One region of the Streptomyces sp. NPDC006691 genome, then DNA from elsewhere that is predicted to be linked to it. Evidence: predicted binding sites of a transcription regulator. Region 1 holds the regulator's gene; the other holds the start of a gene.
What was found. Region 1 encodes HrcA, which represses chaperone genes, less so after heat shock. Its sites were predicted from a motif close to TTNGCACTCNGNNNNNCNGAGTGCNAA; they were not measured.

Region 1 (14,525 bases):
GGGCGGGTACGGCGGTCATCGCGGCCTGCATCGTGGCGAGTTCGTCGGCACGGGGACTGCTGTCCTTCGCGACCGGAGAGATCCTCTGGAACGTCTTCTACCCGGTCGTCCTGTCCTATCTGATCGGCCTGTCCGCCTCGCTCGACCCGCGCGGACGCTGGGCGGTGCTCGCGGGCTCCGCGTCCTCGCTCGGGGTCGCCTGCGGGCCGCTCACCGGAAGTCTGCTCTCGGAGTACGCCGGGTACCGGGGCATGGGGCTCGTGCTGTGCGCGCTGCTGCTGCTCATCGCGGCGCCGATGACGGCGGTTGCCCTGCACACGTCCGGACGGCCGTTGGTGCCGGGGTCCATCCGGCGGCGGGGCGGCATGCCCGCGGCGGTGGTCGCGGGGCGGGGGGCCGCCTCCGCGGCGCTGCTCCCGCAGATCGGCGTGCCCGAGCAGGAGGTGGCCGAGATCCCGATCCGCTCGCGGGCGAGACGCCGCCGCAAGGTCCTGGCGTCCTGAGCCCTTCCCACCCCGCCCCTTCCCACCCCGCCCCTTGCCGCTGCGACGCTCTGGGGCTCCGCCGCGCGGCCTCCCGCGACCAGCCGCGCACGCCCCGCAGCCGAACCGGGGGGGCGGGGCGGAGCCCCAGGAAAGCGTGGTCACCCGGGGCTAGGACTCCGGGAAGTCGTAGGCCTCCACCTCCGCGAGGTACCGCGCACGACGCGGCTCGTCGTCATCGAGGAACGCCGCCTCGAAGGAGTTGCGGGCCAGCTCCCGGAGCCGCTCCGGGGAAAGCCCCAACGCCTCCCGCACCGCGCGGAAGTTGTCCTCCACGTACCCGCCGAAGTACGCGGGATCATCGGAGTTGACCGTGCACAACAGTCCCGCGTCCATCATCGCCGGCAGCGGATGCTCCGCGAGGACGTCGACCGCCCGCAGCCGCACGTTGGACAGCGGGCACAGCGTGAGCGGCACTCGGTCGCGGACCAGCCGGGCGACCAGGTCAGGGTCCTCCAGGGCGCGCAGGCCGTGGTCGATCCGCTCCACGCCGAGCAGATCCAGCGCCTCGGTGATGTACGCGGGCGGCCCCTCCTCCCCCGCGTGCGCGACCCGGCGCAGGCCGAGCGCGGCGGCCGCCTCGTACACCTCGCGGAACTTGGCCGGCGGATGCCCGACCTCCGCCGAGTCGAGGCCGATGCCGGTGATCCGGTCCAGGTACGGCCGGGCCGCCTCAAGGGTGAGCAGCGCGGACTCGGCCGGCTCGTCGCGCAGGAAGCACATGATGAGCCGGGTCGAGACGCCGTGGCGTTCCTCGCTCGTGGACAGGGCGCGCCACAGGCCCTCCACGACCGTGCCGATGGAGATGCCGCGCGCCGTGTGCGCCTGCGGGTCGAAGAAGATCTCGGCGTGCCGCACGCCCTGGGCCGCGGCGCGGGCCAGATACGCGTCGGCGAGCGCCGCGAAGTCGTCCTCGGTCCGCAGCACCGTCATCAGCGAGTAGTACAGGTTCAGGAAGGACTGGAGATCGTCGAAGAGGTACGCCTTGCGGAGTGCCTCGGTGTCGGCGTACGGCAGCTCGACGCCGTTGCGCGCGGCGAGTTCGAAGGCCAGCTCGGGTTCGAGGGTGCCTTCGATGTGGAGGTGGAGTTCGGCCTTGGGGAGGGGCGCGAGGAGCGGGGTGGGGAGCGGAGCGGGGAGGGGCATGGGGGCTTCCTAGGGTGGTGCTCGGTGCGGTGCTTCAGGTGGTGCGCTTGGGGACCGGGACCCTGATGAGGTCGGCGGCCACGGTCAGCTCGCCCTCGAATCCGGCGGCCCTGGCCTGCCGCTCGAACTCCTCCGGGTCGGAGTACCGCTGCGAGAAGTGGGTGAGGACCAGATGGCGTACGCCCGCGTCCCGGGCCACCGCCGCGGCCTGACCAGCCGTCAGATGCCCGTGGTCGACGGCCAGTTGCAGGTCCCCGTCCAGGAACGTCGACTCGATGACCAGCATGTCGCAGCCGTCCGCGAGCTCGTGGACGCCGTCGCACAGCCGGGTGTCCATGACGAACGCGAACCGCTGGCCGCGCCGGATCTCGCTGACGTCGTCGAGGGCGACGCCGTTCAGCTCGCCCTCGCGTTGGAGGCGGCCCACGTCGGGGCCCCTGATGCCGCGCTCGGCGAGCAGCTCGGGCAGTATCCGCCGCCCGTCGGGCTCGACGAGCCGGTAGCCGTACGACTCCACGGGGTGCGAGAGCCTGCGGGCCTCAAGGCGGTACGCGTCGGTCGTGGCCAGCACCGCGCCCTCCCCCGCGACCGGCTCCTGGCCGAGCGGGACGGACTCCCGGTAGGCGGTGGCGTACCGCAGCCGGTCGAAGAAGTGCTCGCCGCTGAGCGGGTAGTGCGCGGTGACCGGGTGCGGCACCCGGTCGAGGTTGATCCGCTGGATCACCCCGGCCAGGCCGAGCGAGTGGTCGCCGTGGAAGTGCGTGACGCAGATCCGGTTGATGTCGTGGGCGGCGACCCCGGCCCGCAGCATCTGGCGCTGGGTGCCCTCGCCCGGGTCGAAGAGGATGCCCTCGCCGTCCCAGCGCAGCAGGTAACCGTTGTGGTTGCGGTGCCGGGTGGGGACCTGGCTGGCGGTGCCGAGCACCACCAATTCACGTACGGACACGGTGAGTTGCCTTGCTGTGCGCACTGTTCGGGGTGGCAGTGGTGGGGGGCGGTCGGGACGGCCGGGGGTGGCCGGGGGTGGCCGGGGGTGGCCGGGGGTGGCTATCCGGGCGGCCACTGGAGGCCGCGGCCTCCGAGGACGTGGGCGTGCGCGTGGAAGACGGTCTGGCCGGCGCCGCTGCCCGTGTTGAACACGATCCGGTAGCCGGTGCCGTCGATCTTCTCCTCGCGGGCGACCTCCCCGGCCTCGCGCAGCACGTCCGCGGCGATGGCCGGCTCGGCGGCGGCGAGGGAGGCGCCGTCGGGGTGGTGGACCTTCGGGATGACCAGGACGTGGGTTGGCGCCTGGGGGTTGATGTCGCGGAAGGCCACGGTCGTGTCGGTCTCCCGCACGACGGTCGCCGGGACATCGCCCGAGACGATTTTGCAGAACAGGCAGTCCGCCTGCGGCTCTCCGGCCACGGTCCGGTCCTCCTTGGTCGCGTTGATCAGGTAACCGCATGCTACTCAACGCGTTCGGGCGGGGTGCGGAGCGCGGGGTGCGGTGGGCGTACCTGGGGCGGGCCTACTTGCCCTGGAAGGACGGCGTGACGGTGACGGTGGCGGTGACGGTCGTGGTCACCGTGACGGTGGGGCGGCCGCCGGGCGCGGGGGCCGTGGGACCCGTCGTCGGGGCGGGCGCGGTGCAGTTGCCCAGGACACTGGCGCGGAAGACCGTCCGGCCGGACACCTTGGCGGTCAGGTCGCCCTTCACACAGCGGCCCTCGACCTCCTGGGTGACCTTTCCCTTGACGCTGATCGGCTTGCCGTCCTTGGTCTCGCCCCGGCAGTCCACATCGGCGACCTGTTTGGTGGTGCCGGCCACCGAAGGGGTCGCGCTGGGGCCGGAGTTGAGGACGGCGTTGCAGGTGAGCCACTTGACGTCGACGTGCTCGTGCGCGAGGGCGGCCGTCGCGGTCTGCTCGGTGGTGACGGCGACGGCGGCGGAGTTGAGGCCGCCGATGGGGTCGCAGGCGGTTGCGCCGCCGATCGCCAGTGCGGCGAGCAGTGGGATGGGCAGCGCGCGGTATGCCGTGCGGTGTGCCGTGCGGCGCGGGTGGTGGTTCGAGTGGTTCGACCTCTGGGCCCCCATGAGCGCCAGGGTGCCACCGCGGCCCCCCGCGCGAAAGCCCCCCACCGGCCATCCCCCCTTTCGGGGCCCGCCCCGACCCCCAACCCCACGCCCCGGGGCTCCGCCCCGACCCCGGCGCCCCACGCGTCGCCCGTCCACCGTGCGTGGCTGGTCGCGCAGTTCCCCGCGCCCCTTAACCCCGTCCTCGTCCGCAGGCCGCGGTCACTTCTCGCTCAGTTCCCCGCGCCCCCAAACCCGTCCTCGTCCGCAGACCGTGCGTGGCTGGTCGCGCAGTTCCCCGCGCCCCTCAACCCCGATCCCGTCCGCGGATCGCGGTCGCTTCTCGCGCAGTTCCCCGCGCCCCCAAACCCCGATCCCGACCTCGGACCGTGCGTGGCTCGTCGCGCAGTTCCCCGCGCCCCTTAACGCCGATCTCGTCCGCGGACCGTGCGTGGCTCGTCGCGCAGTTCCCCGCGCCCCTGTAGGCGACCCTAGCCATCCCGGTGCTGGCCCGCATCGGGCATCTTCAGCCCGTCATGGGGGTCCCCCCTGGCCCTTAAGGCCTTGGGGGAGATTGAGGACGAGCGCCCTTCAGGCGCGAACGGGGTCCGGGGCGGAGCCCCGAACGGGGGTGCAGGGGGCGCAGCCCCCGCCCGGGGTCCGAGGGGCGCAGCCCCTCAAGGGGGTCTGGGGCGCAGCCCCAGGGGCTGGACCCATCAACCCGGCCGCACGGGTGGGTGGGTGGGCAGGCCCCCCGGGGTCCGGGGCGGAGCCCCGAGGGAGCCGGAACCCGCCAACCCCGGGCAACGGGCGGGCGGGCGGGCAAACCCCCCGGGGAGCGGAGACGCTCAGGACCAGCGGCCCGTCCGGGCCAACAGGACCGCGGCAGCCGCCGTACCCGCCGTCGACGTACGCAGCACACTCGCCCCCAGCCGGTACGGCCGCGCCCCCGCCTCGGCGAACACGGCCAGTTCCTCCGGGGAGACCCCGCCCTCGGGGCCCACGACGAGGACGATCTCCCCGGTCGCGGGCAGCTCCGCCGTGGCCAGCGCACCGGAGGGATGGTCGCGGTCCTCGTGGAGGACCATCGCGAGGTCGGCGCCGGCCAGGAGCGGCGCGAGCTGCTTGGTGGTCAGTGCCTCACGCACCTCGGGGAACCGCACCCGGCGGGACTGCTTGCCGGCCTCGCGGGCCGTACCGCGCCATTTCGCGAGGGACTTGGCGCCGCGCTCGCCCTTCCACTGGGTGATGCAGCGCGAAGCCTGCCAGGGCACGATCGCGTCCACCCCGGTCTCGGTCATCGTCTCCACGGCGACCTCGCCCCGGTCGCCCTTGGGCAGCGCCTGCACCACGGTGATCCGTACCGCGGGCTCCTCCTCGGCCGCGGCGGAGGTGACCCGTACGACCAGGCGGTCCTTGCCCTCGGCCGCCACGACCACCGCGTCCGCCCAGTGGCCCGCGCCGTCGGTGAGGGTCACCTGTTCGTCGGCGCGCAGCCGCTTGACGGAGACGGCGTGCCGGCCCTCCGCCCCGTCCAGGACGAACTCGCCGACGCCCGGCACCGTGTCGACGACGAAGACCGGGGCGGTCATGACGTACTCCTCTGGTTCTTCAGGTTCTGCAAGGTGGCGGTCAACTCGGCTGCCGCTTCGTCGAGTTCGGCCGCCAGGACCTCGACGAGCCGGCCCGCGGGAAGCTCCCGCGCCAGCCGGTGGCCCTGCCCCGCCCAGAGCGCCATGCCCTGGGGGTCGCCGGCCGCCGCCGCGGCCTTGCGCAGCCCGGAGGTGAGCTGGTGCACCTGGGGGTAGCCCGCGGGGGCGTACGGTCCGTGCTCGCGCATGAAACGGTTCATCAGGCCCCGTGCGGGCCGCCCGGAGAACGCGCGCGTCAACTCGGTGCGTACGAAGAGGGGGTTGGTGAGGGCCTGCTTGTGCAGCACGTTCGCGCCGGACTCGGGGCACACCAGGAACGCGGTGCCCAGCTGAGCGGCGGACGCGCCCGCCGCGAGCACCGCGGCGATCCCCGCGCCCCGCATCAGGCCGCCCGTCGCCACGATGGGCAGCTGCACCGCCTCGCGGACGAGGCCGATCAGGGTGAGCAGGCCGATGCCGGAGCCGCCGGCCTCCGGGTCGTCGCGGTGGGTGCCCTGGTGGCCGCCCGCCTCGACGCCCTGCACACACACCGCGTCCGCCCCCGACCACTGCGCGACCTGTGCCTCCTGGGGCGTGGTCACGGTGACGATCGTGTACGTGCCCGCTTTCGCGAAGGCGTCGAGGGTGGCCCGCTGGGGGCAGCCGAAGGTGAACGAGACGACCGGCACCGGGTCCTCGCGCAGGATGGCCAGCTTGGCCTCGTAGTTGTCGTCGCCGCCGGCGTCCGTGTCGCCCAGCGGGGTCTCGTACCAGGAGGCCTCGCCGGCGAGCTGGTGGCGGTAGACGTCGATGGCGGCGGGGTCGGTGTGCGGCTCCTGCGGCATGAACAGGTTGACGCCGAAGGGCTGGCTCGTCAGCCCGCGCACCTGCTTGATCTCCTGGTACATGCCGTCGGCGGTCTTGTATCCGGCCGCCAGGAAGCCGAGCCCTCCGGCCTCGGAGACGGCCGCGGCCAGAGCCGGACCGGAGGCGCCGCCCGCCATGGGCGCCTGCACGATCGGATACCGGCAGAGATCGGTCAAAGCCATGCCCGCATCGTGCCACGACGTAGCTCCCGTACCGAATCGTCTCTTCCGTCCGCGGTGGTGAGGCCGGTCACGTGTCCGGTACACGGACACCCCGGAGAACACGGAAGGGGCCACGGGGTGAATCCCGTGGCCCCTTCCGCACGGCCCGGCGGCCGTTCACTGCTCGGCCTAGCGGCCGTTGAACGCGTCCTTCAGGCGGGAGAACAGGCCCTGCTGGCCGGGCTGGAACTGGCCCGTGGGGCGCTCCTCGCCGCGGAGCTTGGCCAGCTGGCGCAGCAGGTCCTCCTGCTGCGGGTCCAGCTTGCTCGGGGTCAGGACCTCGACGTGCACGATGAGGTCGCCCCGGCCGCCGCCGCGCAGATGCGTGATGCCGCGGGTGTGCAGCGGGATGGACTGGCCGGACTGGGTGCCCGGGCGGATGTCCACCTCCTCCATGCCGTCCAGCGTCTGGAGCGGCACCTTGGTGCCGAGCGAGGCCGCCGTCATGGGGATGGTGACCGTGCAGTGCAGGTCGTCGCCGCGGCGCTGGAACACGTCGTGCGGCAGTTCGTGGATCTCCACGTACAGGTCGCCGGCGGGGCCGCCGCCGGGGCCGACCTCGCCCTCGCCCGCGAGCTGGATCCGGGTGCCGTTGTCGACGCCGGCCGGGATCTTCACGGTGAGCGTGCGCCGCGAGCGGATCCGGCCGTCGCCCGCGCACTCCGGGCACGGGGTGGGGACGACGGTGCCGAAGCCCTGGCACTGCGGGCAGGGCCGGGAGGTCATGACCTGGCCGAGGAAGGACCGGGTGACCTGGGACACCTCGCCGCGGCCGCGACACATGTCACAGGTCTGCGCGGAGGTGCCGGGGGCCGCGCCCTCGCCCGAACAGGTCGTGCACACCACGGCGGTGTCGACCTGGATCTCCTTGGTGGTGCCGAAGGCCGCCTCGTTGAGGTCGATCTCCAGGCGGATCATGGCGTCCTGGCCGCGGCGGGTCCGCGAGCGCGGGCCGCGCTGGGATGCCGTGCCGAAGAAGGCGTCCATGATGTCCGAGAAGTTGCCGAAGCCGCCCGCGCCGAAGCCGCCGGCCCCGCCGCCGCCCGACGACGACAGCGGGTCCCCGCCGAGGTCGTAGACCTGCTTCTTCTGCGGGTCCGACAGCACCTCGTACGCGGCGTTGATCTCCTTGAAGCGCTCCTGCGTCTTCGGGTCCGGATTCACATCCGGGTGGAGTTCGCGTGCGAGGCGCCGGAACGCCTTCTTGATCTCGTCCTGTGATGCGTCGCGGCGCACGCCGAGTACGGCGTAGTAGTCCGTGGCCACTTACGACTCCGCCAGGATCTGTCCGACGTAACGTGCCACTGCGCGTACCGCTCCCATCGTTCCGGGGTAATCCATGCGGGTCGGTCCGACCACGCCGAGTTTGGCGACCGCCTCGCCGCCGGAACCGTAGCCGACCGAGACGACGGACGTGGAGTTCAGTCCCTCGTGGGCGTTGTTCTCGTGCCCGATGCGTACGGTCATGCCCGATTCCTTGGCCTCGCCGAGCAGCTTGAGGAGCACGACCTGCTCCTCAAGTGCTTCCAGCACCGGCCTGATGGTCAGCGGGAAGTCGTGTCCGAAGCGGGTGAGATTGGCGGTGCCGCCGATCATCAACCGCTCCTCGGTCTCTTCGACCAGGGTTTCGAGGAGGGTGGCGAGGACCGTCGAAACGGTTCCCCTGTCCTCCGGTTCGAAGGACTCCGGCAGGTCCTGCACGAGCTGCGGCACGTCCGCGAAGCGGCGCCCCACGACTCTCGCGTTGAGCCGGGCCCGCAGGTCCGCGAGCGCGGCCTCGCCGAACGGCGCCGGGCAGTCGACCATCCGCTGCTCGACCCGTCCGGTGTCCGTGATCAGCACCAGCATGAGCCGGGCCGCGGCGAGTGAGAGAAGCTCCACATGCCGCACCGTGGACCGCGTCAGCGACGGGTACTGGACGACCGCGACCTGCCGGGTCAGCTGCGCGAGCAGCCGCACCGTACGGGCCACGACGTCGTCCAGGTCGACCGCGCTGTCCAGGAAGTTCTGGATCGCGCGGCGCTCCGGCGACGACAGGGGCTTGACGCCCGCGAGCCGGTCGACGAAGAGCCGGTAGCCCTTGTCCGTCGGGATGCGGCCGGCGCTGGTGTGGGGCTGGGCGATGAAGCCCTCCTCCTCCAGGACGGCCATGTCGTTGCGCACGGTCGCCGGGGAGACGCCGAGCGCGTGGCGCTCGGTGAGGGCCTTGGAGCCCACCGGTTCCTCGGTGCCGACGTAGTCCTGGACGATGGCGCGCAGCACCTCAAGCCTGCGTTCACTGAGCATCGCGCACACCTCCAGTTGCCGTCCGTTTGGCACTCACTGTGTACGAGTGCCAGCAATCCCCCGGCCAGTGTACGGCCGACCGGTACGCCCCTAGCAAGGGCGGCCGACCACGCTACCGTGCGACGTCGCCCCCTGATTGCGGATAGCGTCGCGTCATGGACGTCAGTTGGGAAGAGTTCGGCTGGGAGCGGCTCGGTGACGGCGTCGGGCGCAGACGGCTCCCTGGCTGGGACGCGACGGCCGCGCTGGTCGCCGGCGAGAGCTCGCTGCTCCTGTGCGACACCGGCGCGACGCTCCGCGAGGGCGCCGAACTCCGGGCCCGGGCCGAGGCCCTCTTCGGCCGCCGTGTGACCCACATCGCGCTCACCCACCCGCACTTCGACCACGTCCTGGGCACGGCCGCCTTCGCCGGGGCCGAGGTGTACGGGGCGGTCGGCATCGAGCGGGCCCTGCGGGGCGACGAGATGCGCTCGGACGCCGTGCGCCACGGAGTGCCCCCCGAGGAAGCGGCCGAGGCGGCCGATCTGCTGGTGCTTCCGCACCACGCGGTGAGCGGGGAGTGGACGCTCGACCTGGGCGGCCGTCAGGTGCTGCTCGCCAATGTGGGCCCCGGGCACAGCGGGCACGATCTCGTGGTCCTGGTTCCGGCGAGCGGCGGCGCTCCGGAGATCGTCTTCTGCGGCGACCTCGTCGAGGAGTCGGGCGAGCCGCAGGCGGGCCCCGACGCGGTGCCCTCGCGCTGGCCGGCCGCGCTCGACCGGCTGCTCTCGCTCGGCGGCGAGGGCGCGGTGTACGTGCCGGGGCACGGGGCGGTGGTGGACGCGGGGTTCGTACGGGCCCAGCGGGACCGGCTCGCCGCGCGCTTCGGGGTGTCGTAGCGCCGCCATGCCGATGTGTCCGGGGACGTCCGTCGGTCCCGGCCCCCCGGAATAATGAGGCCATGCGCAGCTACAGCCCTGATCTCACGCCCCCCTGGAAGAAGAAGCAGGCCCCTGTTCCCGAGGTGCCCGCCGAGACCGACCTCGTCGTGGAGGAGGTCTCCACGGGATTCTGCGGGGCCGTGATCCGCTGCGAGAAGACGGCCGAGGGGCCGACGGTCACCCTTGAGGACCGCTTCGGCAAGCACCGCGTCTTCCCGCTCGTGGCCCGCGGCTTCCTCCTGGAGGGCAAGGTCGTCACCCTCGTACGCCCCTCCGCCGCGGCCGCCCCGCAGCGTCCCGCACGTACCGCCTCCGGGTCGGTGGCCGTGCCCGGGGCGCGGGCGCGGGTGGCGCGGGCCGGGCGGATCTACGTCGAGGGGCGGCACGACGCGGAGCTCGTGGAGCGGGTGTGGGGTGACGATCTGCGCATCGAGGGCGTGGTCGTCGAGTACCTGGAGGGCATCGACGACCTGCCCGCGATCGTCGCCGAGTTCGCGCCGGGTCCGGACGCGCGCCTCGGGGTTCTGGTGGACCACCTGGTCCCGGGCTCGAAGGAGTCCCGTATCGCCGCGTCCGTGACGCATCCTGACGTGCTGGTCGTCGGGCACCCCTACATCGATGTGTGGGAGGCGGTGAAGCCGGCGTCCGTCGGGATCGCGGGGTGGCCGGTGGTGCCGCGGGGGCAGGACTGGAAGACGGGGGTGTGCCGGGCGTTGGGGTGGCCCGAGAACACGGGGGCTGCGTGGCAGCGGATCCTTTCGGGGGTGCGGTCGTACAAGGACCTGGATCCGTCCTTGCTCGGCTCGGTGGAGCACCTGATCGACTTCGTCACGGCCCCGTAGGCAGTCCCCGGCCCTGGGGGTGTTTGCCCACCCGCCGACCCGTTGCCCGGAGTTGGTCGGTTCCGGTCCCCCTGGGGCTCCGCCCCAGACCCCGTGTCGCGCCTGAACGGCGCTCGTCCTCAAACGCCGGACGGGCTGAAGGTGCTCCAGCACCGGTGCCGCTAAGGGGCGCGGGGCTGTGACATTGCGCGGCTTCCGCCGCGGTGGGCGCGACCAGGGGTCCGGGGTCACCTACAGGGGCGCGGGGAACTGCGCGAGAAGCGAGCACGGTCCGCGGATGACGGCGGGGTTGGGGGCGCGGGGAACGGCGCGACCAGCCACCCACGACGGACGGACGAGAACGGGGTTGGGGGCGCGGGGAACTGCGCAATCGGCACCCACGCCCCGAGGCCCGGACGCCCCGCACCCCGGCCCGGGCGAAGCCGGGCCCCCGGCCCGGGGGGCAAGCCGGGTCGGCCACCCGGGCCGGAGGCCAGACGCACCCCCGCCCCAAGCCCGGCCGCAAAGGCGGAACCCCCTCAGTCGACCAGGTCCCGGACCACCGCGTCGGCCAGCAGCCGACCCCGCAGGGTCAACACCGCTCGCCCCGCCGCGAAGGCGGCCGACTCCAGCAGGCCCCCCTCCACCGCGCCCCGCGCCGCCGTCAGGCCCGCCGGGTTGAGGAGGGTCAGGGGGCAGCCCTCGCGGAGGCGGAGTTCGAGGAGGATGCGTTCCACTCGGCGGTCCTCGGGGGACAGGAGTTCCCGGCCCGCGCCGGGAGAGCGGCCGGACGCCAGGGCCGCCGCGTACGCACCGGGGTGCTTGACGTTCCACCACCGCACCCCGCCCACGTGGCTGTGGGCCCCGGGACCGGCCCCCCACCAGTCCGCCCCGCGCCAGTACAGCTCGTTGTGCAGACAGCGGCCGGCCTGCGTGGTGGCCCAGTTCGAGACCTCGTACCAGGAGTACCCGGCCGCGCCGAGGACCTCGTCCGCGATCAGGTACCGGTCCGCGTGCTCGTCGTCGTCCGTCATCGGGACCTCGCCGCGCCGGATGCGGCGGGCGAGCTGGGTGCCCTCCTCGACGATCAGGGCGTACGCGCTGATGTGGTCGGGGCCCGCGCCGACGGCCGCGGTGAGCGAGGCCCGCCAGTCCTCGTCGCTCTCGCCGGGCGTGCCGTAGATCAGGTCCAGGTTGACGTGGTCGAAGCCCGCCGCACGGGCCTCGGCCACACACGCCTCCGGGCGGCCGGGCGTGTGCGTACGGTCGAGGACCTTCAGGACGTGCTGCCGGGCGCTCTGCATGCCGAAGGAGACCCGGTTGAATCCGCCGGCCCGCAGCTCCGCCAGGTACCCGGGGTTCACGGACTCCGGGTTCGCCTCGGTGGTGACCTCCGCGTCCTCGGCCAGGCCGAACTCGTCCCGTACCGCCGCCAGCATGCGTACCAGGTCGGCCGCCGCGAGCAGGGTCGGGGTGCCGCCGCCGACGAAGACGGTGCGCACCGGGCGCGGGTCGCCGTCGAGCACCTTGCGGGCGAGGCGGATCTCCTCGACGACCATGTCGGCGTAGTTGTCGCGGGAGGCCAGGACACCGCCCTTGCCGACCAGTTCGCTCGCCGTGTACGTGTTGAAGTCGCAGTAGCCGCAGCGCGTCGCACAGTACGGAACGTGCAGGTAGAACCCGAGCGGCCGGTCCCCCGCGCCCTCCAGGGCGTGGCGGGGCAGCGACCCGTCCTCGGGCATGGGCTCACCATCGGGCAGTACGGAAGGCATGCCCCCATTGTCCGGCACGCGCGGGCGTCCGATGCCGCCCGCCGGGTCGGCGGCTCGGGCAGCCGGAGCGGATCAGCCGACCCGGAGCACCAGCAGCGCCAGGTCGTCGGCGGGCGGGGTGTCGGCGAAGTCGTACACCGCCTGCTTGATGCGGCCGGCCACCGCGGACGCGGTCAGGCCGGTGCAGCCCGCCAGGACGGTGGCGAGCCCGTCGGCGTCGTCGAACATGCGCGGTCCCGAGCGCCGCTCGGTCACCCCGTCCGTGACGCACAGCAGGGTGTCGCCGGGCGTCAGGCGCAGGCTCTCGCTCTCGTAGCGCGCGCCTTCGACGACACCGAGCAGGATCTGCGGGGCGGCGGCCGGGCGCACCGAGCCGTCGGGCCGCAGCAGCAGGGGCAGCGGGTGGCCGGCGCTGGCGAGGGTGCAGTGCACCGAGCCGCCGTCGGCGTCCGGCACCAGCTCCCCGTAGAGGAGCGAAAGGAAGCGGGCCTGCCGGCCGTCCGCGGGGTCGAGGGGGGTGGTCGGCTCGACGGGGGGTTCGGCGGTGGCGAGGTGGACCGCCGCCTCGGCCGCCTCGGTGGCGTCGTCGACGAGCAGCTGGTTGAGGCGGTCGAGGACCTCGTGCACCGGGTGTCCCTCGCGGGCGAGCAGCCGCAGCCAGGGCCGGGCGAGGCCGGTGATCACGGCGGCCTCGGGGCCGCTGCCCTGGACGTCGCCGAGCGCGAAGCACCAGCGTCCCGCGGCGCCGGGGAAGACGTCGTAGAAGTCGCCGCCGGCCAGCGCCTCGTTGCTGGGCTGGTAGACGAAGGCGCTGTCGACGCCGGGGATCTCGGCGACCCGGCTGGGCAGCAGCCCGCGCTGGAGGATGCGGCTGATGGTGGCCTGCCGGGTGTACTGGCGGGCCGCGCCGATCGCGAGGGCGACGCGGCGCAGGAAGTCTTCGATCAGGCCGGTGATCTCGTCGGGGATGTGCGCCGGGCCGGCCCGGCCGAGGAGCAGGGCGCCCACCTCGCGGCCGCCCGCGACGAGCCGGTACGCGAGTGCCGCGCCGTCCGCGCCCAGTCCGGCGGCGCACGGCCAGGGCATCGGCACCGGGCCGCCGCGCGCGGCGGCGGGCAGCCGGGGCGGTTCCTTCTCGACGGCGGCCCGCAGCGGCGCGATGACGGCTTCCCGCGCGTGCCAGACCCGGGCCAGGCGGGGCGCGGCGAGCGGGCCGCCCGCGTCCTCGTCGAGCCAGATCGCGCACCAGTCGGCGAGCCGGGGCACCAGGAGCTGGCCCGCCAGGGCGGCGATCATGTCCTCGTCGAACTGGCCGGCCAGCAGGTCGGAGGCCTCGGCGAGGAAGGAGAGCGCGCCCCGGTTGATCCAGTCGCGGTCGGCCCCGCGCGGGGCGGGCTGCGGGGCCGGGGCGAGGATCTCGGCGGCGCGCAGGCCGCGCTGGAGCCGTTCGTCACGCGCTGGCCCGTGCCGCTCGGGCGGTTCGCCCGCGTCCAGGCACAACCGCGCCCAGACGGTCTTGAGTCCGGTGCGGTACGTGATCCCCCAGCGTGCGGCGAGGGCCGCGACGACGTGCAGACCGCGGCCGCACTCGTGCGCGGTGAGGTCGTCGCGGGTGCGCCGCGGCGCACCGCGTACCGTGCGCGCGGGGTGGTGGTCGGAGACCTCGATGACGAGGGCCGTGGGCTCCGTCGTGCTGCCGCGCTCCAGGCGGCACAGGAGGTCGACGGTGGTGCCGGCGTGGACGACCGCGTTGGTGACGAGTTCATTGACCAGGACGGCCGCCTCGTAGGCGAACTCGTCGGAGAAGACGGCCACTTGGTCGGCGTCGAGGGGGTCGCGCCCGGCCCAGTCGGCGAGCGCGGCGCGTATGAAGCGCCGGGCGGCGCCGGGGGCGAGCGGGTTGCCGGGGAGGCTGGTGCGGGCGGTGGGGCAGGCGGCGAAGGCGCTGTGGGGGCTCACCGGCGCTCCGGTGCGTGCCGGGGCCTCCCGCGCGTCCTCGCCGGACAGGGCTGCGGGGAATGGGAGTTGGGGGCGGTTCACACTGCCCCGTTGGGCTGGCAAGGGTCCCACGGTGCGGCTCCTGACGGGTTCTCGCAATGCGCCGCTCACGGCTTCGACAGAGTGACAGACTGAGCGGGCGCATGAGCACCGAGTCACCGAAGTGGGCCCGTATGAACAGAGACAGTGCTATGTCGCCGGACGAGGACGGCTGGGTCCGCGCCGCCGAGCTGCGTCCGCTCCTGGCCGCGCTGACGGCGCTGCG
Region 2 (14,525 bases), on a different contig from region 1:
GCCGACCAGTACGACCTGCTGCCGTCCACGGTGTCGGCGTCCTCGGCGATGGCGGCGGACGCCAAGCACAAGGAGCTGAAGCCGTTCCTGGCCGCACTGCCGACGTCCGAGCTGCCGCCGGTCGGCAAGACGTCGTGGCCGAAGGTGAGCGAGACGGTGAAGAAGAAGATCGGTACGGCTGTGGCGCCCGGGGGGTCGCCGAAGGCGGTTCTGCAGGACATCGCGAAGGTGGCGCTGGACGCGGAGAACGCCGAATAGCCCTGGCTTCCTCGGGGCCCCCGGCCCCGAACCCCGGGGGGTTTTCCCACCCGCCCGCCCGTGGCTCGGGGTCGGTTGGGTTCCGGCTCCCTGGGGCTGCGCCCCAGACCCCGGGGGTTTGCCCACCCGCCCGCCCGTGCGGCGGGTTGGGTGAGCTGAGCCCTGGGGCTGCGCCCCAGACCCCTGCGGGGGCTCCGCCCCCTGCACCCCCGTTCGCGCCTGGACGGCGCTCGTCCTCAATCTCCCCCAAGGCCTTAAGGGCCAGGGGGACCCCCATGACGGGCTGTAGGTGCCCCAGCACCGGTACGGCCAGGGGCGCGGGGAACTGCGCGAGAAGCGACCGTGGTCCGCAGCCGACAGGGGCCTTTAGGGGCGCGGGGAACTGCGCGAACAACCACCCACGGTGCGAGGACGTAAACGGGTTTAGGGGCGCGGGGAACTGCGCGACCAGCCCCGCACGGCCTGCGGACGAAGCACGAAGGACGCAGACGAGGCCGCGCCTCCGGGGTCCGGGGCGGAGCCCCAGCCACGTCCGCCTCCGGGGTCCGGGGCGGAGCCCCAGCCACGTCCGCCTCCGGGGTCCGGGGCGGAGCCCCAGCCACGTCCGCCTCCGGGGTCCGGGGCAGAGCCCCAGTCACCCGCGCCTCCGGGGCCCGGGGCGGCTACCGTGGGCGGCATGGCAGACGACGACCTGGACGCCCGCGCCCGCGCCGTCCTCCGGATGGAAGCGCAGGCCTGGTCCACACCCGGCGCCAAGGAACGGGCCATCCGCGAGGAGCTCGGGGTGTCGCCCACCCGCTACTACCAGCTCCTCAACGCCCTCCTCGACGACACCCGCGCCCTGTCCCACGACCCGGTCACGGTCAACCGCCTCCGCCGGATCCGCGACGAACAACGCGGGCGGCGCTGACCAGAGCCGAGCCGGACGGGCCGGCGCCGGGCCCCACGCCCCGTTGCGCCACACGTGCCCCCGTCCGCCACCGGCCGGCTCCCCGATAGGGTCACCCGCATGGGAAGCCAACCGGAACCCCTGCCGACCCCCGCCACCCCGTCCGGCCGTGACGGCCTCGCGGCGATCCTCGCGCGGCCCGAGAAGGCCGTCGTGGCCATCGACTTCGACGGCACGCTCGCAGAGATCGTCGCCGACCCCGAGCTGGCCCGGGCCCACCCCGACGCCGTACCCGCGCTCGCCGCGCTCGCCCCGCACGTGGCCTCCGTGGCCGTGATCACCGGCCGCCCGGCCGGTGTGGCCGTCCGCTACGGGGGCTTCGCCGGCGTACCCGGCCTGGAGCACCTGGTGGTCCTGGGCCACTACGGCGCCGAGCGCTGGGACGCGGTCACCGGCACCGTCCACACCCCCGCGCCCCACCCCGGCGTCGCCGCCGCCCGCGCGGAACTCCCCGGGTTCCTGGAATCGCACGGGGCCTGGCGCGGCACGTGGGTGGAGGAGAAGGGCCAGGCCGTGGCCGTCCACACCCGCCGGGCCGCCGACCCCCAGGCCGCCTTCGAAGCCCTGCGCGACCCTCTCGCACAGCTGGCCGCCCGGCACGGCCTGGTCCTCGAACCCGGCCGCATGGTCCTTGAGTTGAGGCCCCCCGGCATGGACAAGGGGGTGGCGCTCGCGGCGTACCTGCGCGAGGTGGGCGCCGAGTCCGTCCTGTACGCGGGCGACGACCTCGGCGACCTCCCCGCCTTCGCCGCCGTCGAGAAGCTCCGTTCGGACGGCACCCCGGGGCTGCTGGTGGCGGCGGACACGGTGATCCCCGAACTGGCCGAGCGGGCCGACCTCTCCCTGAACGGGCCCGCAGCGGTAACGGCGTTCCTGACAGCCCTTGCCCAGCACCTGTAGCCCTGGCCCAGCACCTGTAGCCCGCCGCGCGCCCTCCGGGGTCGAGGGCGGCGCCCAGGCAGGCCCTAGCCCCCCAGCGCCTCCAGCTGGTCCAGGAACCACCGCCGGGGCGGCAGCGCCGTGCCGGCCGCCGCCAACCGCTTCGTGCGCTCGGCCCGTTCCCCCTCCGGCAGGGACAGCGCCGCGTGCAGCGCCGACGCCGTCCCCGTCACGTCGTACGGGTTCACGACCAGCGCGTCGTCCCCCAGCTCCGCCCACGCCCCCGCCTCCCGCGAGAGCACGAGCGCACAGCCCGCGTCGGAGACCACCGGGACTTCCTTCGCGACGAGGTTCATGCCGTCGCGGACGGGATTCACGAGGGCGACGTCCGCGAGCCGGTACGCCGCGAGGGAGCGCGCGAAGTCGTCCTGGACGTGCAGCACGACCGGGGTCCAACCAGGCGTTCCGTAAAGGGAGTTGATCTCCTCGGCGACCCGGGCGACCTCAGCCGTGTAGTCCCGGTACACCGCGAGGTCCTGCCGCGAGGGGTACGCGAACGCGACGTGCACGACGCGCTCGCGCCACTCGGGGTGCGTGTCGAGCAGATGCCGGTAGGCGAGCAGCCCGCGCACGATGTTCTTGGACAGCTCGGTGCGGTCGACCCGCACGATCGTCTTGCGGCCCGCCCCGATCTGCTCGCGCAGGGCCGCCATCCGGTCCTCGACATCGGCCTCGTGCGACCGCTTCCGCAGGAAGTCGCCGTCCGCGCCGAGCGAGTGCACGGCGATCTCCGTCGTACGCTCCTGCCCACCGGACCCACCGGACCCACCGGACCCACCGGACCCACCGGACCCCCCGGCCGCCCCGTGCCGGAAGAAGCGGCGCCCCTGCGCGTCGGGCCCGGACACCTCGCCCGCCTCCGCGGGCAGCACGCCCGCCACCGAGTCCAGGAACGCCGACGCCCACCGCCGGGTGAGGAACCCGAGCCGGTCGGCCCCCAGCATCCCGCGCAGCAGCTGCTCGGCGATGTCGTCGGGCAGCATCCGGAAGTAGTCCACCGGCGCCCACGGCGTGTGCGAGAAGTGGCCGATGCGCAGGTCGGGCCGGAGCTCGCGGAGCATGCCCGGCACCAGCGCCAGGTGGTAGTCCTGCACCAGGACCCGCGCCCCGTCCGCCGCCTCGGCCGCCAGCGCCTCGGCGAAGGCCCGGTTGTACGCCTCGTACGACGCCCACTGCCGCCGGAACTCCGCGTCGAAGACCGGTTCCAGCGGGATCTGGTACAGCATGTGCTGGACGAACCACAGCACCGAGTTAGCGATGCCGTTGTACGCGTCGGCGAACACCTCGGGGTCGATGTCCAGCATCCGGACGCCCTGCTCGCCCACGCCCTGCCGTACGGCCGCGCGGTCGCCCTCGCCGAGCGCGGCACACACCCACACCGAGTCCACGTCGGAGCCGATCGCGCTGAGCCCGGAGACCAGCCCGCCCCCGCCCCGCTTGGATTCGAGGGACCCGTCGTCCTTCAGGGTGTACGAAACGGGGCCTCGGTTGGAGGCGACGAGGACCTGAGCCCGGGGAGTTTCCTGCGCGGTGACCATATTGCGGAACCTAGCCCGCCCCGCATTACCTCAAACACCCGTACGCCCACCCCCATGGGAAGGAACCGGCCACCCCCTCCGCCACCGGGCCCGCTCGTCCTCGGAGAGGGGCCGTGCGGAGGCGGGGGTGGCCGAGCGGAATGCCCGCCGGTAGGCGGACGGGGTGATGTCCAGGGCGGTGCGCATGTGCTGCCGCAGGTTGGCGCCGCTGCCCAGGCCGGCCCGGGCGGCGATGTCGTCGACGGGCAGTTCGGTCGACTCCAGCAGATGGCGGACGTGGGCCAGGCGGGCCGAGGCGAGCCACTCGGCCGGGGAGAGTCCCGTCTCCTGCCGGAAGCGCCTGGTGAAGGTCCGTACGCTCATGTGGCAGTGGGCCGCGAGGTCCTGGAGGGAAAGCCGCCGATCCAGGTGTTCCGTCATCAGCGTCCGCGCCCGGGCCGTCGAGGTGCCCGCGTCCTCCCGGACCGGGTGCTCGACGTACTGCGCCTGCCCTCCGTCCCTCATGGGCGCGACGACGTTGTACCGCGCCACCCGGTTCGCCACGGAACTGCCGTGGTCCTCCCTGACCAGGTGCAGGCACAGGTCGATGGCGGCCGCGCCGCCGGCCGACGTCAGGATCCCGCGATCGGCGATGTAGAGCGGGTCGGTGTCGAGGTCGACCGCGGGGAAGAGCCGCCTGAACTGCTGCGCGTAGCGCCAGTGGGTCGCGGCCCGGCGGTCCTCCAGCAGGCCGGCGGCCGCGAGCACGAACGAGCCGGTGCACAGGGACACCACCCGGGCACGGCGCCGGGCCGCACGGCGCAGCGCTTCGGCGACGGGGGCGGCCACCGTGCCGCCGTCCAGTACCTCCGGGCAGCGGGTGCCGGCGACGATCACCGTGTCGGCGTGCTCCAGCAGGGACAGGTCGCCCTGCGGTGTGACGCCGTACCCGTTCACCGTCGGTACGGGGGAGCCGTCCGGGGTGAGGGTGCGCACCTCGTAGGCCGCCGTGCCCGCGCGGGTCTCGACCGCGGCCAGCATCTGGGCCGGGATGCTCAGGTCGAAGGCCACCACCGGTGCGAGAGCCAGCACGGCCACAAGATGCGGAGTCGCCACAGTCATGGCCCGATAGTTGCACATAGTGACTCTCGGGCCACTTCTGGGCCGCTCGTGATCGGCAGAGACTGAGATCAGTTCCGCACATCAGGCCGGGCAGCACCCGGTCGAACACCCGGAAGGTGCTCATCCAGCCATGACCGTCCCCGCTGTGGATCCCGAGATCCAGACCCTGCTCGACACCGCCGACACCGGCGTCTTCCCCGTCCGTGGCCTGGACGCCGTCCTCGCCGACCCCCAGCGCTACGCCCTGCTGCGCGCACACCCCGACACCCCCGTCGACGACCGGGTCGAGGTGCGAGACCTGTACATCCCCGGCCCCGCAGGGCCACTGCGACTGCGTGTCTACCGCCCGGACACCACCGAGGACCTGCCGATGATCCTCTACATACACGGTGGTGCCTTCACCTACGGATCCCCCGAGGCCGAAGAGGGACGCTCCCTGCGCTACGCCCGCGACGCCCACGCCGTCGTCGTCTCCGTCGACTACCGCCTCGCCCCCGAACACCCCTACCCGGCCGCGGCCGACGACGCCTACGCCGCTCTGACCTGGATCGCCGACAACCCGGCCGAACTCGGCGCGGACCCCACACGCATCGCGCTGGCCGGCGGCAGCGCCGGCGGGAACATCGCCGCCTCCACCGTGCTCCGCGCCCGCGACCAGGCGGGTCCGCACCTGCTCTTCCAGTCCCTGACCTACCCCAGCGTGGACGGCGGTCTCACCACCGCCTCGGCACGGGAGTTCACCGATACCCCGGTCTTCGACCGGGCCGCGCTGGAACGGGCCGTGCGGTACTACGCGAAGGACGGCCACGCCGACCCGTACGCCTTCCCGATCCGCGCCACCGATCTCAGCGGCCTGCCGCCCGCCTACATCGCCGTGGCCGAGATCGACCCGCTGCGCGACGAGGGCCGCGACTACGCCGCCCGCCTGTCCGCCGCCGGCGTCACCACCGAACTCGTCCAGGTCCCCGGCGCCGTCCACGGCTTCGACCTCCTCTTCCCCGGGGCCCGGATCAGCGAACGCAACCTCACCGACCAGGTACGCGCCCTGCGCGAGGCCCTCCACCCCCGAGAGTCCGCCGGGGCCGCGCGCTGACCCGGCCGAAGCCGCGGCCGCCCGGGCCGCGCGGCGGACCACGCCGCCCGGGCCGCGCGGTGGACCACGCCGCCTAGGCCGCGCGGTGGACCGCGTACTCCTCGATCTCCCGCATCGGCGGCCGCTCCTCGGTGTCCACCGCGTATGTCCGCGGTACGAAGCCGTGCTCGCCCCGCTCGAACTGGGTCAGCTCGGGCCGGACGAGATGGCCGCGCGACAGCCGCGACTGCGCGGTGCGGTAGATCGCGGCGGCCATCCGGCCGAGCGCCTGCCCGTCCTGGTGGCGGTGCTTGCGCACGCCCACGTCGACCTGGGCCAGCGCGTCCAGGCCCACCGTGTGCAGCGCGTCCACCAGCAGCGCGAGCTCCACGCCGTACCCGACGGGGAAGGGCAGCCGCTCAAGGAGCGAGCGCCGGGCCGCGTACTCGCCGCCCAACGGCTGGACGATTCCGGCCAGTTGGGGCCAGTGCAGATTGAGCAGCGGGCGCGCCACCAGCTCGGTGACCCGGCCGCCCTGGCCGGCCCCGGTCCCGAAGGGGCGGTCGTACATCGCCTTGACGAACGCCACGTCCGGGTCGGTCAGGAGCGGTCCGACGATGCCGGAGACGAACCCGGCGTCGAAGTCCTTCAGGTCGGCGTCGATGAAGCACACGATGTCGCCGCTGGTCACGAGCAGCGAGCGCCACAGCACCTCGCCCTTGCCGGGCAGCGCCGGGAGGCGGGGCAGGATCGCGTCGCGGTGCACGACCCGGGCGCCGGCCTTCGCCGCGACCTCGGCCGTACGGTCGGTGGAACCGGAGTCGACGACCACCAGCTCGTCGACCAGCGGCACGGCCTCCGTCATCAGCTCGCGCCGGATCGCGGCCACGATCTCACCGACCGTGCCCTCCTCGTCCAAGGCGGGCAGGACCACACTGACCGTGGTCCCCGTGCGGTGCTTCGCGGCCAGGATCCGCTCGATCGGTCGCTCGGCCGCGGCCCAGGAACGCCTGCTCAGCCAGCGTTCCACCTCTTCCAGCACGGCTCCTGGCCTCCTTGTGTGATCCATCTCGCGGTTCGGACGACTATCTCAACCGTCCAGGGCTTCGGTTACAGTCTTGAACAACGCGGATGACCGTCGCATGTCGGGGGTCGTCGTCACGCTGACAATCGAATACCGCTCATCCAGAGGGGCAGAGGGATACGGCCCGTTGAAGCCCCGGCAACCCTCCAGTCGGTTCTCGTCGATCGCGTCGGTCACGACACGGTCCGGACACGAGGCCACCGGCTAGGGAAGGTGCCAAATCCGTCTCATGGCGAAGTTCGTCATGAGGAAGATGAGGAGAAAGGGCCTCCCCTCCATGTCTGCTCAGACTGTTGAAACCCGCACCGCCGTCGACCTCGGTCCGGCATCCGGACTCTCCTGCCGCGAGTGCGGCCAGCGTTTCGAACTCGGGCCGATTTTCGCCTGCGAACTGTGTTTCGGACCGCTCGAAGTGGCCTATGACCTGCCGCTCGGCGACCCCGAGGCGCTGCGCAAGCAGATCGAGGCCGGCCCCGAGAACATCTGGCGTTACGCCCCGCTGCTGCCCGTCCCCGCGGACGTCGCCGACAAGCCGAACCTGAACCCGGGCTTCACCAAGCTCGTCAAGGCCGAGAACCTGGCCCGAGAGCTGGGCGTCGAGCCCGGCAAGCTGTTCGTCAAGGACGACTCCGGCAACCCGACGCACTCCTTCAAGGACCGCGTCGTCGCCCAGGCCCTGGAGGCCGCCCGCGCCTTCGGCTTCACCACGCTCTCCTGCTCCTCCACCGGAAACCTGGCCGGCGCGGTCGGCGCCGCCGCCGCGCGGGCCGGCTTCCGCTCCTGCGTGTTCATCCCGCACGACCTGGAGCAGGGCAAGGTCGTCATGGCCGCGGTGTACGGCGGCGAGCTCGTCGGCATCGAGGGCAACTACGACGACGTGAACCGGTTCTGCTCCGAGCTCATCGGCGACCCGCTGGGCGAGGGCTGGGGCTTCGTCAACGTGAACCTGCGTCCGTACTACGGCGAGGGTTCCAAGACGCTGGCGTACGAGATCTGCGAGCAGCTCGGCTGGCGGCTGCCGGACCAGCTGGTCATCCCGATCGCCTCCGGCTCCCAGCTCACCAAGATCGACAAGGGTCTCCAGGAGCTGATCAAGCTCGGCCTGGTCGAGGACAAGCCGTACAAGATCTTCGGCGCGCAGGCCGAGGGCTGCTCCCCGGTGTCGACCGCCTTCAAGGCCGGTCACGACGTCGTGCGCCCGCAGAAGCCGGACACCATCGCCAAGTCGCTCGCCATCGGCAACCCGGCGGACGGCCCGTACGTCCTGGACATCGCGCGCCGCACCGGCGGTGCCGTGGAGGACGTGAACGACGAGCAGATCGTCGACGCCATCAAGCTGCTCGCCCGCACCGAGGGCATCTTCGCGGAGACCGCGGGCGGTGTGACGGTCGGCGTCACCAAGAAGCTCATCGAGGCCGGCCTCCTCGACCCGTCGCTCACCACGGTCGTGCTCAACACCGGTGACGGGCTCAAGACGCTGGACGCGGTGGCCGCCACGTCCCAGGCGACCGCGACCATCCGCCCGAGCCTGGACGCCTTCCGCGACGCGGGCCTCGCCCACTGAGCCACTGCTGATCGACTAGGAGCACCGAACCATGAGCGTGAACGTCCGCATCCCCACGATCCTGCGCACCTACACCGACGGCAAGGCCGAGGTCGCCGCCGAGGGCACCACCCTCGCCGAGGTCCTCGCCGACCTGGAGAAGAACCACACGGGCATCGCCGCCCGCGTCCTGGACGACCAGGGCAAGCTGCGCCGCTTCGTCAACGTGTACGTCAACGACGACGACGTGCGCTTCGAGCAGGGCCTGGAGACCGCCACCCCCGAGGGCGCCGGCGTCTCGATCATCCCGGCCGTCGCGGGCGGCTGAGCCGCGCCGCGTTTAACCCGAGTCGTACTCGGAGTTGCTCTTGAGTTGCCCCTGAGTTGCCCCCTCCGCACGAGAAGCGGAGGGGGCAATTCAACATGGTTGAGCGGGGTAGAGTTGGGGAAGCCCCTTCGCTTCGAGTGCCAAGTGCATATGAGAACGCGACAACATGGGGTCAAAGTGTGAGAGCCCTTTGCGCAGTAAGTGCGCTTTGTCCGGCCCGACTTGCCCCGGAATGCAGAATAAATGGCATTCCGCTCCCCGTGCGTGCCCGGAATTCTCGTCCGATTGACCTGTTGCAGAGGGCAGTTGGACAGATACATTCAGCCGCGGTCGACGCGTTCCGGCGCACACCCTCTCCTGTCGGAGGGTGCAGGTCTGACCCGGGTCCGCGAAGTGTGGTCCCGTGCAAGGGCCAGTAATAGGGGAGTTAGGCATGGCTCAGGGCACCGTCAAGTGGTTCAACGCGGAGAAGGGGTACGGCTTCATCGCGGTCGACGGTGGTGCGGATGTTTTCGTCCACTACAGCGCGATCCAGATGGACGGTTACCGCACCCTTGAAGAAGGTCAGCGAGTCGAGTTCGAGATCTCGCAGGGCCAGAAGGGTCCGCAGGCGGACATGGTCAAGCTCGCCGTCTGATCTCGGCGCGATCGACCAGCGACGCAAGCAAACTTGAAGGGGGCCACCCGAGAGGGTGGCCCCCTTCGAGCACCCCCGGCCCCGCTGCGGCCCGGCTCCACCGCGGCGAGCGCGAACGGTGGGGTGCTGACTCGCCTACAGGATTGCGGGGGCTGTGGCATGTGCGCGGCATCGCCGCGAGGGCGGCGGGGCGCTGGGTCACCTTCAGGGGCGCGGGGAACTGCGCGAACAGCCACGCACGGTCCGCGGGCGGGAACGGGGTGTTGGGGGCGCGGGGCAGTCATCATGTGCGGTTTCGCCGCGTGGGCGCGAGGTGGCGGGGTGCTGGGTCACCTTCAGGGGCGCGGGGAACTGCGCGATCAGCCACGCACGGTCCGCGGGCGGGAACGGGGTGTTGGGGGCGCGGGGCAGTCATTATGTGCGGTTTCGCCACGTGGGCGCGAGGTGGCGGGGCGCTGGGTCACCTTTAGGGGCGCGGGGCAGGGACATGTGCGGGGCTTCGTCACGGTGGGCGCGAACAACCACGCACGGTCCGCGGCCGAACCGATCCAGCCGGGGCGCGGGGGCGGAGCCCCGCCGGAAACCGGGGCCGGGGGCCCGTGAGGCACCAGTAGGGCACCCCGAAGACCCCGTGCGGCAGCCCGAAGAGAAGGCACCCGGTTCCAGAGACTCGCTTGCACTCGCAGGGGCCGAGTGCTAATCATTGGGCTTAGCACTCTCCCAGTGAGAGTGACAGAACTTGGATCGGGTCAGTGAGGTCCGCAGACCGCGTGGGGCAAGGAACCACAAGGGATGCAGGCCGTCCGTCGCGGGCACCGGCGCGATCCACGAAGAACGCCACCCCTGTCCGGGAGGACCACTTCACATGGCCAAGATCATCGCGTTCGACGAGGAGGCACGGCGCGGTCTCGAGCGCGGGATGAACCAGCTCGCCGACGCCGTCAAGGTCACCCTCGGCCCCAAGGGCCGCAACGTCGTCCTTGAGAAGAAGTGGGGCGCCCCCACGATCACCAACGATGGTGTTTCCATCGCCAAGGAGATCGAGCTTGAGGACCCGTACGAGAAGATCGGCGCCGAGCTGGTCAAGGAAGTCGCCAAGAAGACGGACGACGTCGCCGGTGACGGAACGACCACCGCGACCGTCCTCGCTCAGGCCCTGGTGCGCGAGGGTCTGCGCAACGTCGCCGCCGGCGCCAACCCGATGGCCCTGAAGCGCGGCATCGAGAAGGCCGTCGAGGCCGTCTCCGCCGCCCTCCTGGAGCAGGCCAAGGATGTCGAGACCAAGGAGCAGATCGCTTCCACGGCCTCCATCTCCGCCGCCGACACCCAGATCGGCGAGCTCATCGCCGAGGCGATGGACAAGGTCGGCAAGGAAGGCGTCATCACCGTCGAGGAGTCGCAGACCTTCGGTCTTGAGCTTGAGCTCACCGAGGGCATGCGCTTCGACAAGGGCTACATCTCGGCGTACTTCGCCACCGACATGGAGCGTATGGAGGCGTCGCTCGACGACCCGTACATCCTGATCGTCAACTCGAAGATCAGCTCGGTCAAGGACCTGCTGCCGCTCCTTGAGAAGGTCATGCAGTCCGGCAAGCCGCTGCTGATCATCGCCGAGGACGTCGAGGGCGAGGCCCTGTCGACCCTGGTCGTCAACAAGATCCGTGGCACCTTCAAGTCCGTCGCCGTCAAGGCTCCGGGCTTCGGCGACCGCCGCAAGGCCATGCTCGGTGACATCGCCATCCTCACGGGCGGCACCGTCATCTCCGAGGAGGTCGGCCTCAAGCTGGAGAACGCCGGTCTCGACCTGCTCGGCCGCGCCCGCAAGGTCGTCATCACCAAGGACGAGACGACGATCGTCGACGGCTCCGGTGACAGCGACCAGGTCCAGGGCCGCGTCAACCAGATCCGCGCCGAGATCGAGAACTCGGACAGCGACTACGACCGCGAGAAGCTTCAGGAGCGCCTGGCGAAGCTCGCCGGCGGTGTTGCGGTCATCAAGGCCGGTGCCGCCACCGAGGTCGAGCTCAAGGAGCGCAAGCACCGCATCGAGGACGCCGTTCGCAACGCGAAGGCGGCCGTCGAGGAGGGCATCGTCGCCGGTGGTGGCGTGGCCCTGCTCCAGGCCTCCGCGGTGTTCGAGAAGCTTGAGCTTGAGGGCGACGAGGCGACCGGCGCCAAGGCCGTGAAGCTGGCCCTGGAGGCCCCGCTCAAGCAGATCGCCGTCAACGGTGGTCTTGAGGGCGGCGTCATCGTCGAGAAGGTGCGCAACCTGCCCGTCGGTCACGGCCTGAACGCCGCGACCGGTGAGTACGTCGACATGATCGCCGAGGGCATCATCGACCCGGCGAAGGTCACGCGCTCCGCGCTCCAGAACGCCGCCTCCATCGCGGCGCTCTTCCTCACCACCGAGGCCGTCATCGCCGACAAGCCGGAGAAGGCCGCCGCGGCCGCTCCGGGCGGTATGCCGGGCGGTGACATGGACTTCTGAGCCACGGCTCAGTAGCTCCACGCAGGCAGCGGTACACAGCGGTCCACAGCGGTACACAGCTGTACGCGCGCCGAGGGCGGCACTCCCCATCGAGGGGGTGCCGCCCTCGGCGTTTCCGTACCACCCGAACCAGGGTGGTAGGGAATTCCGAACCATCGAAGGTGGTACTGGCTCCATGGTGCGGGTAGGCGGATGGGGGCTAGCTTGGTGATCAGAGGGGCAGCCACGGACCGCCCCAACTGACGCACATCCGGGGGACCTTCATGACCAGCACACGACTGCGAATCCGCTCCGCCGCGGCCGTGGCCCTGACCGTCCTGGCGGCCGGCGGCGTCGCCGCGTGCGGCCCGCTGGACGACCAGACGTTCAAGGACGACGCGACGGTCAAGGACCAGATCACAGCGGTACGCATCGACGGGAATTCGGACGGTTTCCGGGTGCGCGGCAAGAAGGACCTGGCGAAGGTGTCCGTGCACCGCGAGGTCACCTACCGCGGCAAGGCGAAGCCGACGGAATCGACGTACCGAGTGGAGAACGGCGTGCGCGTGCTCGGCGGCTGCGCGGGCCACTGCGCGGTCGACTACACGGTGGACGTGCCGGCCGGAGTCCCGGTCACCGGTTCCACCAGGGCGGGCGCGCTGAGCCTGTCCTCGGTCGGCCAGGTGCGGGTGTCCACGAGTGACGGCGCGGTGAAGGTACGGGGTGCGACGGGCCCGGTCGACATCCGCACGAGCAACGGATCGATCGACGCGAACGGCCTGAAGGGCACGGGCATCACGGCCATGGCGTCCAACGGCTCGATCTCCCTCACCCCCGACACCGCCCAGAACGTCACGGCCCAGACCTCCAACGGCAGCATCACGGTGACGGCCCCCCGCGCGCCCTACCGAGTCTCGGCCCAGACCGGCCACGGCCACAAAACGCTCGGCATACCGGATGACCCCTCCGCCATCCACCACCTGAACCTGACCAGTGGCAACGGCGGCATAACCCTGAAGTCCTCGAACTAGCCCACCAACGGGCCGGCGAACGAGCACTTCTGCCGCTCCGCACCCGACATTGGCCTGTTCCTGCCCCTCTTTGCGAGAGCACGACTGGGAACCGCAATTGCCGCTCGTTAGAGTTGCGTTGCGTGTGAAAACGGTGCTGTACGGGGGAGGGTGTTTTGCCACCAAACGGGGGTGGAGCGGCATCGGAGTCGCCGGACTGGCCTTTCAACGTCCTTGAGGTGGCGCAGTCGGCCGCCGGGGACGTGGTCACCGAGCTGACGTCGTTCACGAAGTTCCAGCAACGCGTGGACGAACTGATCCGAAACCTCAAGGGTTCTCCGGCCGGACCCGGTGAGGTGGGCCAAGAGCGGCTCGCCCGAGACCAGTTCGGGGGCGGGGGCGGCGCGTTCGCGGAAGCCACGGGCCTGTTCAGCTCGTACGAGACGGTGATCACCGAATTGGAGAGCCTGTCCAAGCTGCTGGCGGACTCGATCGAGGGCATGGGCATCGCAGTACTGGCCTCGCACAAGGGCTACCAGAACATCGACGCGGACGTCCGCAAGCGGATGGCGGCGATCGCGGTGGAGACCAAGAAACACTACGGCGGCGACTACCACCCCGCTCAGCCCAAGCCGGACAAGCCGAGTCAGCCGGACCAGCCGCCGACGGGCGGCGACGCCGGAGGGACGATCTGATGGGCAACGGCACCCCGTTCGAGGGCATGAGCCACGAAGCCATGCTCGCCTGGCTCGACCAGGCGAACAGCGGCACCGTGCAGGGCGCGGCCGACCGTCTGCTGGCAGCGTCCAAGGAGATCCGAAAGATCGCGGACGACCTGAAGGTCCGCCCCCAGTGGGTCGACTGGAAGGGCGCGGGCGCGGACGCGTTCCGCACCTGGACCGCGGACCTGGCCAACGCGACGCTGCGCCTGGGCGACTTCAGCGAGGGTTCCTCAACTTGGCTGGGCCATGCCTCCGACGCGATCGCCTCGGCCCAGGCAGCCATCCCCCGCGACAAGCCGGGCGCGGAGGGTAACTTGGCCGCGGCCCAGAAGGCCCACAACGACCCGGACGCGGCAGCGATCAGCAGGAAGTCGACGGCCGAACTGGCAGCGCTGGAAGCGGACAAGGAGAAGGTGCGGCAGGAGGCCGTGGCCCAGATGCGCAAGCTGGGGCAGGCGTACCAGCAGTCTGCGACGCAGATGAACGGCTTGGAGCGGCCTCGGTTTCCGCCGCCGCCGCAGTCGATTGTGCCGGAGGTGGATGGCGCGTCCGATCGAGGCGGCTCCTCGGTGCACTACAAAGGTGTGGCTGACAGCGCCTCTCAGTCCGGCCGCACCGGCTGGGGGCATTCTGAGCAAACCCACGCTGTCGTCTCTGGCAGCCCCAACCCAAGCCACTACTCGACGCCTGTCTCGCCTGTCCAGCCCTCGTTGGGGAATGCACACCAGCCTGCACGGATGGACGTCGACTCGGTGCCCACGCTGCTGCCGACAGCACCGCCGCCTAGCTCCACGGGGAGCGGACCGGGCCCTAGCTCAGGCCACGGCGGTGAGGCGTCGACAGTGCACATGCCTCCACCCGTTTTCGATGGAGGATC

Region 2: groL (chaperonin GroEL) is a predicted target of HrcA. The motif match lies at 10,159-10,185, and genes of this name have one in related genera.

What each region holds. Positions count from the first base shown of each region.
Region 1 covers NZ_JBIAGW010000003.1:424,948-439,472, forward strand. The annotation lists gene ACFYNP_RS08735 (MFS transporter) at 1-503, shown strand, start outside; gene ACFYNP_RS08740 (adenosine deaminase) at 654-1,688, opposite strand; gene ACFYNP_RS08745 (ribonuclease Z) at 1,723-2,634, opposite strand; gene ACFYNP_RS08750 (histidine triad nucleotide-binding protein) at 2,736-3,095, opposite strand; gene ACFYNP_RS08755 (hypothetical protein) at 3,199-3,765, opposite strand; gene ACFYNP_RS08760 (16S rRNA (uracil(1498)-N(3))-methyltransferase) at 4,593-5,336, opposite strand; gene ACFYNP_RS08765 (nitronate monooxygenase) at 5,333-6,424, opposite strand; gene dnaJ (molecular chaperone DnaJ) at 6,593-7,729, opposite strand; gene hrcA (heat-inducible transcriptional repressor HrcA) at 7,730-8,749, opposite strand; gene ACFYNP_RS08780 (MBL fold metallo-hydrolase) at 8,905-9,627, shown strand; gene ACFYNP_RS08785 (DUF3097 domain-containing protein) at 9,690-10,511, shown strand; gene hemW (radical SAM family heme chaperone HemW) at 11,030-12,262, opposite strand; gene ACFYNP_RS08795 (SpoIIE family protein phosphatase) at 12,335-14,332, opposite strand; gene ACFYNP_RS08800 (HAMP domain-containing protein) at 14,452-14,525, shown strand, end outside.
Region 2 covers NZ_JBIAGW010000010.1:116,111-130,635, forward strand. The annotation lists gene ACFYNP_RS22485 (extracellular solute-binding protein) at 1-258, shown strand, start outside; gene ACFYNP_RS22490 (DUF3263 domain-containing protein) at 935-1,168, shown strand; gene otsB (trehalose-phosphatase) at 1,268-2,107, shown strand; gene ACFYNP_RS22500 (trehalose-6-phosphate synthase) at 2,173-3,684, opposite strand; gene ACFYNP_RS22505 (GlxA family transcriptional regulator) at 3,715-4,785, opposite strand; gene ACFYNP_RS22510 (alpha/beta hydrolase) at 4,916-5,878, shown strand; gene ACFYNP_RS22515 (glucosyl-3-phosphoglycerate synthase) at 5,952-6,899, opposite strand; SAM riboswitch class I at 7,036-7,201, shown strand; gene thrC (threonine synthase) at 7,219-8,505, shown strand; gene ACFYNP_RS22525 (MoaD/ThiS family protein) at 8,537-8,812, shown strand; gene ACFYNP_RS22530 (cold-shock protein) at 9,246-9,449, shown strand; gene groL (chaperonin GroEL) at 10,315-11,937, shown strand; gene ACFYNP_RS22540 (DUF4097 family beta strand repeat-containing protein) at 12,201-12,947, shown strand; gene ACFYNP_RS22545 (hypothetical protein) at 13,166-13,621, shown strand.